DNA from 2 places in the Streptomyces sp. NPDC020299 genome. Region 2 is predicted to be linked to the other one. Evidence: riboswitches for the same ligand, from Rfam matches in the RefSeq annotation. Region 2 holds a riboswitch; the other holds the start of a gene.
The links. A riboswitch is a leader RNA that binds a small molecule or an ion and turns the genes downstream of it on or off. The one in region 2 is predicted to bind glycine.

Region 1 (4,052 bases), on a different contig from region 2:
GCACAGCTCGGCCACGGCCTGCGGCGGGAGCGGGACGCCGACCATGCCGTCCGGGTTGACGACGATGCCGACCTGCGGGGGCAGGCCGCGGGCGAACTCCACGGCCGGGGCGACGGTGTACCCGATGTGGGAACCGACGACCTGGCGGAACTGCTCCTCGGAGCTGAACACCGGCACGTACGCCTGGCCGCCGATCTCCATGGTGGGCAGGTCGAGCGGCCCGCTGCCAGGGCCGCCGCCGTTGGGCAGCGGGACCCACACGTAGCTCCGGCCCAGCACCTCGATGATCCGGCCGCCGGCCGAGGGGATGCCGAACGACGCCGACAGCACCTCCTCCAGCTCGTTGCCGGGCCAACCGCTGTGCGGGTGGGTGTGCGCCTGTGCCGGGAAGTCCGCGGGAAAGTCCGCCGGGAAGTCCATCTGCCTACCGCCTGCTGGGACCAACTGTTGAGGCTGAAAGGCTAGCGGGTACCTGTGCGCGTACAGGCGGGTCTCCTCAGCTCTTCTCAGCGCTCCGCGGCTCTCCGCGGCTCTTCTCAGCTCGCGAAGCCGATCCGGTGCAGTACGTCCGCCGCGTCCCGGTCGAGCAGGACCGCCGAGCCGCAGCCCTGGGGCAGTTCGCCCCGCTCCACCTCGCGCAGCAGCCGGGCGGCCGCCCTGCGGTGGCGCAGGAAGGCGTACCGGGAGACGCCCCGGCCGCGCTCGCGCTGGCCCTCCCGGGCCGTGGCGGGCGGGACGTCGAGGAGCAGCAGGTGCAGCGTGCCGCCCCGGCGGCGGGCCGCGCGGGCCAGCCAGTCGCGCACCCAGGCCTGCGTACCGCAGTCGTGCACGACGACCCCCTCGCCGGAGCGCAGGGCGCGGCGCAGTCCGGCGTAGTGGGCGAGGCGGACCAGGGGGCGGTACACCGCGTACGGCAGGAAGCCGGGCAGGCGGCGCGCCCAGCGGTCGCGGGCGTCCTGGGAGTCGATGCGCGGGCCCTGGACCGCGCGGTGCATCAGCGTCGACTTGCCGCTGCCGGGCAGGCCGGTGACCACCACCAGGTCACGGGGGCCGAAGAGCAGGCCGCGCGGACTGCGCCCCGCGCGGTCCCGCAGATCGCGGACGACCGGTGCCATGGGGGTCCCCCCGCGCGAGCGCAGCCGAGCGTGGGGGAACTCGTCGCACCGCTCGCGGGCCGGGGCCGTCGGCTGCTGGGGCAGGGCGACGGCCGTCGTCGTCGCGTATGCCGTGGTCCTTGTCACCGTGATCGTCCTCCCTGGGGGTTCAGGAAAGGTTCTCCCCTCCGAATGTAAAGAGAAGGTAATGCACGATGTCCAGCGGTTCCGTCCGCTCCGTGCCACAGGCCAGTCACAAAAGACGAGTGGGTCAAGGAGAGGGGGCGGCATGCGATGATGTGCGCGCCAACTGCATACCGGCCGTTTGAATCCGCGCGGGAGAGTCCCCGGCACCGATGGTGCGGGGCGCCGAAGGAGCAAGTCCCTCCCTTGAATCTCTCAGGCCCCGTTACCGCGCGGGCGAGGCACATCTGAAAAGCGGGTCGCTGTGTCAGCGGCCCCACCCAAGGTGCAAGCCATGATCACGCCCTGTGGTCAGGGCGAACCTCTCAGGTTCCGATGACAGATGGGGAGGAACGACCTCGCCTGTCATGCCTTTGGGAGACGACCGACCGATGAGCAGTACCGAACTCCGCCGTACCGCGCTGGATGCCCTGCATCGCTCGCTCGGCGCGACCATGACCGACTTCGCCGGCTGGGACATGCCCCTGCGCTACGGCTCCGAGCGCGACGAGCACCTCGCCGTGCGCACCAGGGCCGGGCTGTTCGACCTCTCCCACATGGGCGAGATCACCGTGACCGGCCCGCAGGCCGCCGAGCTGCTGAACCACGCCCTGGTCGGGAACATCGCCTCGGTCGGTGTCGGGCGCGCCCGCTACACCATGATCTGCCGGGCCGACGGCGGCATCCTGGACGACCTGATCGTCTACCGGCTGGCCGAGGCCACCTACATGGTCGTGGCCAACGCCTCCAACGCCCAGGTGGTCCTCGACGCGCTCGTCGAGCGGTCCGCCGGCTTCGACGCCGAGGTCCGGGACGACCGGGACGCCTACGCCCTGATCGCCGTCCAGGGCCCGGAGTCCCCCGGCATCCTGAAGTCCCTCACCGACGCCGACCTCGACGGCCTGAAGTACTACGCGGGCCTGCCCGGTACCGTCGCCGGCGTCCCGGCGCTCATCGCGCGCACCGGCTACACCGGCGAGGACGGCTTCGAGCTCTTCGTGAAGCCCGAGCACGCCGTCGAGCTGTGGCAGGCACTGAGCAAGGCCGGCGAGGGCGCCGGGCTTGTGCCCTGCGGCCTGTCCTGCCGGGACACGCTCCGCCTGGAGGCGGGCATGCCGCTGTACGGGCACGAGCTCACCACCTCGCTCACCCCCTTCGACGCCGGGCTCGGCCGGGTGGTGAAGTTCGAGAAGGAGGGCGACTTCGTGGGCCGCGAGGCTCTGGCCGAGGCGGCCGCGCGCGCCGAGCAGAACCCGCCGCGCGTCCTGGTCGGCCTGGTCGCCGAGGGCCGCCGGGTCCCGCGCGCCGGGTACGCGGTCGTCGTCGGCGGCACGGTGATCGGCGAGGTCACCTCCGGCGCGCCCTCGCCGACGCTGGGCAAGCCGATCGCCATGGCGTACGTCGACGCGGCACACGCGGCGCCGGGCACGCCGGGTGTCGGCGTGGACATCCGGGGCAGCCACGAACCGTACGAAGTCGTCGCGCTGCCGTTCTACAAGCGGCAGAAGTAGCCGAAGCAGACACTGGGCGCGGGTCCCGGCGTCCGGATGTGACCCCGCACACCTTCCCGCTGAGCACACGCGTTCATTGCGGTCCCTCGCAGTCCCCCCTTCATCAGCGCTCCCGCGCGTACAGGAGAATTCAGGCCATGAGCAACCCCCAGCAGCTGCGCTACAGCAAGGAGCACGAGTGGCTGTCGGCCGCCGAGGACGGCGTCTCGACGGTCGGCATCACCGAGTTCGCGGCCAACGCGCTCGGCGATGTCGTCTACGCCCAGCTCCCCGACGTCGGCTCCACCGTGACCGCGGGTGAGACCTGCGGCGAGCTGGAGTCGACCAAGTCGGTGTCCGACCTGTACTCGCCGGTCACCGGCGAGGTCACCGAGACCAACGAGGACGTCGTCAACGACCCGTCGCTGGTGAACTCCGCCCCCTTCGAGGGTGGCTGGCTGTTCAAGGTCCGTATCACGGAGGAGCCGGCCGACCTGCTCTCCGCCGACGAGTACGTCGCCCACACCGCCGGCTGAGGAGTCGTAGCCGAATGTCCGTCCTGAACACGTCCCTGCACGAGCTCGACCCGGAGATCGCCGCCGCGGTCGACGCCGAGCTCGAGCGCCAGCAGTCCACCCTCGAGATGATCGCCTCGGAGAACTTCGCGCCGCTCGCGGTGATGGAGGCGCAGGGCTCGGTCCTCACCAACAAGTACGCCGAGGGCTACCCGGGCCGCCGCTACTACGGCGGCTGCGAGCACGTCGACGTCGCCGAGCAGATCGCCATCGACCGGATCAAGGAGCTGTTCGGCGCGGAGTACGCCAACGTGCAGCCCCACTCCGGTGCCTCCGCCAACCAGGCCGCCCTGTTCGCGCTGGCCCAGCCCGGCGACACCATCCTCGGCCTGGACCTGGCCCACGGCGGCCACCTGACCCACGGCATGCGGCTGAACTTCTCCGGCAAGCAGTTCGACGTGGTCGCCTACCACGTCGACGACTCCGGCCTGGTCGACATGGCCGAGGTCGAGCGGCTGGCCAAGGAGCACCGGCCGAAGGTGATCATCGCGGGCTGGTCGGCGTACCCGCGGCAGCTGGACTTCGCCGAGTTCCGCCGGATCGCCGACGAGGCCGGGTCGTACCTGTGGGTCGACATGGCGCACTTCGCGGGCCTGGTCGCCGCCGGTCTCCACCCGAACCCGGTCCCGTACGCGGACGTGGTCACCTCCACCACCCACAAGACCCTCGGCGGCCCGCGCGGCGGCATCATCCTGGCGAAGAAGGAGTTC
Region 2 (4,052 bases):
TCTCCCTGGCCACCAGCCGGGTCGACGGCCTGTCGATCCGCAACCAGGTCCCCGGCACCATCACCCACCTCACGATCGGCACGGCCATGGCCTCGGTGAGGGTGACCGTGGACGGTGGCGAACTCACCGCGGCGATCACCAAGGAGGCGGCCACCGACCTCGGCCTCTTCGTGGGCTCCGACGTCGTCGCCCTGATCAAGGCGACCGAGGTGTCGCTGGCGACGGTGTGAACGCGCGAGGGCCCCGCCCGGACACGGACGGGGCCCCAAGGCTGTCTGAACGGGTCTGGCCGCTCGCTCAGTCCTCGTACGCGTCCAGCGGCGGGCAGGAGCAGACGAGGTTGCGGTCGCCGAAGGCCTGGTCGATGCGGCGCACCGGCGGCCAGTACTTGTCGGCGGCGAGGACCCCGGCCGGGAACACGGCCTCCTGGCGGCTGTAGGCGTGCTTCCACTCGCCGCCGAGCGCGGCGGCGGTGTGCGGGGCGTTCCGCAGCGGGTTGTCCTCGGCGGGCCACTCGCCCGCGCCGACCTTCTCGATCTCCGCGCGGATCGCGATCATCGCGTCGCAGAACCGGTCCAGCTCGGCCAGGTCCTCGGACTCGGTCGGCTCGATCATCAGCGTGCCGGCCACCGGGAAGGACATCGTCGGCGCGTGGAAGCCGTGGTCGATGAGCCGCTTGGCCACGTCGTCCACGGACACTCCGGTCGCCTTGGTCAGCGGGCGCAGGTCGATGATGCACTCGTGCGCGACCAGGCCGCCCGGGCCGGTGTAGAGCACCGGGTAGTGCGGCTCGAGGCGCTTGGCGATGTAGTTGGCGGAGAGCACGGCCACCTGGGTGGCGCGCTTGAGGCCCTCGCCGCCCATCAGGCGGACGTACGCCCACGAGATCGGCAGGATGCCCGCCGAGCCCCAGGGCGCGGCCGAGATCGGGCCGACGCCCGTCTCGGGGCCGGCCGCCGGCTGGAGCGGGTGGTTCGGCAGGTACGGCGCCAGGTGCTCGCGCACAGCCACGGGGCCGACGCCGGGACCGCCGCCGCCGTGCGGGATGCAGAACGTCTTGTGCAGGTTGAGGTGGGAGACGTCACCGCCGAAGTGGCCCGGCTTGGCGAGACCGACCAGCGCGTTGAGGTTGGCGCCGTCGACGTACACCTGGCCGCCGGCGTCGTGGACCTGGGCACAGATGTCGGCGACGTGCTCCTCGAACACACCGTGCGTCGACGGGTACGTGATCATCAGCACCGCCAGCTCGTCACGGTACTGCTCGATCTTCGCCCGGAGGTCCTCGATGTCGATCTCGCCGTCCTCGGCGGTCTTCACCACGACGACCTTCATGCCCGCCATCACGGCGCTGGCGGCGTTGGTGCCGTGCGCGGAGGACGGGATGAGGCAGACGGTGCGCTGGTCGTCGCCGTTGGCGCGGTGGTAGCCGCGTACGGCGAGCAGGCCGGCGAACTCGCCCTGCGAACCGGCGTTCGGCTGCAGCGAGACCTTGTCGTATCCGGTGACCTCGGCGAGACGTTCCTCCAGCTCACGGATGAGCGTGAGGTAGCCCTGCGCCTGCTCGGCGGGCGCGAAGGGGTGCAGCTGCCCGAACTCGGGCCAGGTGACCGGCTCCATCTCCGTGGTCGCGTTGAGCTTCATGGTGCAGGAGCCCAGCGGGATCATGCCGCGGTCGAGCGCGTAGTCGCGATCGGCGAGCCGGCGCAGGTAGCGCAGCATCGCGGTCTCGGAGCGGTGCTGGTGGAAGACGGGGTGGGCAAGGTAGTCGTCGGTGCGCAGCAGGGCCTCGGGGAGGGCGTCCCCGGTCGCCGCGTCCAGCGCCTCGATGTCCCCCTCGACGCCGAACGCCGTCCATACGGCGCCCAGCTGGGCGCGGGCCGTGGTCTCGTCGCAGGCGGCCGAGACGTGGTCGGCGTCGACGAGCCGCAGGTTGACCCCGTTCTCCCGGCCGGCGGCCACGACCTCGGCGGCCCGGCCGGGGACGCGCGCGGTGACGGTGTCGAAGAAGGAGCCGTGGACGACCTCGACGCCCCCCGTCCGCAGCCCCTCGGCGAGGAGGGTGGCGTACCGGTGGGTGCGCCGCGCGATGACCTTCAGGCCCTCGGGGCCGTGGTAGACGGCGTACATACCGGCCATGACGGCGAGCAGCACCTGGGCGGTGCAGATGTTGCTGGTGGCCTTCTCGCGGCGGATGTGCTGCTCGCGGGTCTGCAGGGCCAGCCGGTAGGCCTTGTTTCCGTCCGCGTCGACGGACACGCCCACCAGGCGGCCGGGCAGGCTGCGGGCGAACTTCTCGTGCACCGCCATGTAGCCGGCGTGGGGGCCGCCGAAGCCCATGGGCACACCGAAGCGCTGGGTCGTACCGATCGCGATGTCCGCGCCGAGCTCGCCGGGGGAGGTGAGCAGGGTCAGCGCCAGCAGGTCGGCGGCGACGGTGACGAGCGCGCCGAGCTCGTGCGCCCGGTCGACGACGGGCTTGATGTCGCGTACGGCCCCGGAGGCGCCCGGGTACTGGATCAGCACGCCGTTGATCTCACGCTCGGCGACCTCGGCCGGGATGCCCTCGCTGAGGTCGGCGACCACGACCTCCACGCCGGTCGGTTCGGCGCGGGTCCGGATCACGGCGATGGTCTGCGGCAGCGCGTCCGCGTCGACCAGGAAGAGACCCTTCTTGTTCCTGCCCATGCGCCGGGAGAGCGCCATCGCCTCGGCCGCCGCCGTGCCCTCGTCGAGCAGCGAGGCACCGGAGGTCGGCAGCCCGGTGAGCTCGGCGACCATGGTCTGGAAGTTCAGCAGGGCCTCGAGCCGTCCCTGCGAGATCTCCGGCTGGTACGGGGTGTAAGCGGTGTACCAGGCCGGGTTCTCCATCACATTGCGCAGGATGACGGGCGGGGTGAAGGTCCCGTGGTACCCGAGCCCGATCATCGGGTCGAGGACCTGGTTGCGGTCGGCCAGCGAACGCAGCTCGGCGAGCACCTCGGCCTCGGTACGGGCACCCGGCAGATCCAGGGCGTCGGCGTTCTTGATCACATCCGGCACCGCGGCGGCGGTCAGCTCGTCGAGCGAGCCGTAGCCGACGTGCGCGAGCATCTTGGCCCGCGCCTCCTGGTCGGGCCCGATGTGGCGCTGCTCGAAGGGGATGCCCTGTTCGAGCTCGGAGAGCGGAGTGCGGTGGGCGGTCATTGCGGAGGGCCTCCTGGTCTGACGCGACCTTCGAGGGGCACCCCGGTACGGATACCCCGACGGCCTCCCCCTCTGTCATCTCGACCTGAGAGCTTCACCGGGTCGCCCGAGGGCCCCGGCTTTCACCGTCGGTGAGAGCGGAAGCCGTCGAGACACCGCCCTGCTTTCCAGAGTGACCTCGTCCGTGCGGTACGTGAGCCTGAGAGATTCCGGGGAGGAGTTGCTCCTTCGGCGCCTCCGATGATGTCCGGAGGACTCTCCCGCGCGGGGTCAGCAGCCGTTTGCCAGCGTACCAGCGAGGTGCACGCCTGTTCCTTCGAGTGGCCACCTTGGTGAATGTGCTCTTTTGTAGTGCTTACGGATGAGTTGCGACCAAGAGGAGGGACCGTGCGAACCGACATCGATCCGCGCCACCTGATCGGCCGCAAGGCGTTCGACCGCAATGGCGACAAGATCGGCACGATCGACGAGGTCTACCTCGACGACGCGACCGGCGAGCCGGAGTGGGCGGCCATACGCACCGGCCTCTTCTCCAGGGACGCTTTCGTTCCGCTGGAGCCCAGCGAACTGATCGACGGCACCCTCCGGGTCCCCTTCGAGCGGTCCCTCATCAAGGACGCGCCTGACTTCGGCGTCGGCCGTCATCTCTCCCCCGAGCAGGAACTCCAGCTCTACCACCACTACGGCCTCGACGTGACCCCGTCTCCTCCGCCCCCGGACCGCGACTTCGGCCATTTGGCGGGCACGGACGAGACGGCGGGACCGGCGTAGCGAACGCAAGCCCCACAGAGCCGCCCCGGGCCGGCTCCTTCCGGCCAGCACCGGCCGGACACACCCCCGCTCCCTCGTCCGCCTCAGCCCCCGCACCG

Region 1: it holds a riboswitch for glycine, as region 2 does, so the genes downstream of both, gcvT (glycine cleavage system aminomethyltransferase GcvT) here and gcvP (aminomethyl-transferring glycine dehydrogenase) in region 2, are expected to answer to the same signal.

What each region holds. Positions count from the first base shown of each region.
Region 1 covers NZ_JBIRWL010000021.1:43,839-47,890, reverse strand. Annotated here, with positions in the region: gene ACH45E_RS38255 (enhanced serine sensitivity protein SseB) at 1-420, opposite strand, end outside; gene ACH45E_RS38250 (AAA family ATPase) at 537-1,247, opposite strand; glycine riboswitch at 1,421-1,519, shown strand; gene gcvT (glycine cleavage system aminomethyltransferase GcvT) at 1,670-2,788, shown strand; gene gcvH (glycine cleavage system protein GcvH) at 2,926-3,303, shown strand; gene glyA (serine hydroxymethyltransferase) at 3,318-4,052, shown strand, end outside.
Region 2 covers NZ_JBIRWL010000001.1:878,638-882,689, forward strand. Annotated here, with positions in the region: gene ACH45E_RS04140 (TOBE domain-containing protein) at 1-230, shown strand, start outside; gene gcvP (aminomethyl-transferring glycine dehydrogenase) at 298-3,183, opposite strand; glycine riboswitch at 3,361-3,456, opposite strand; gene ACH45E_RS04150 (PRC-barrel domain-containing protein) at 3,571-3,954, shown strand.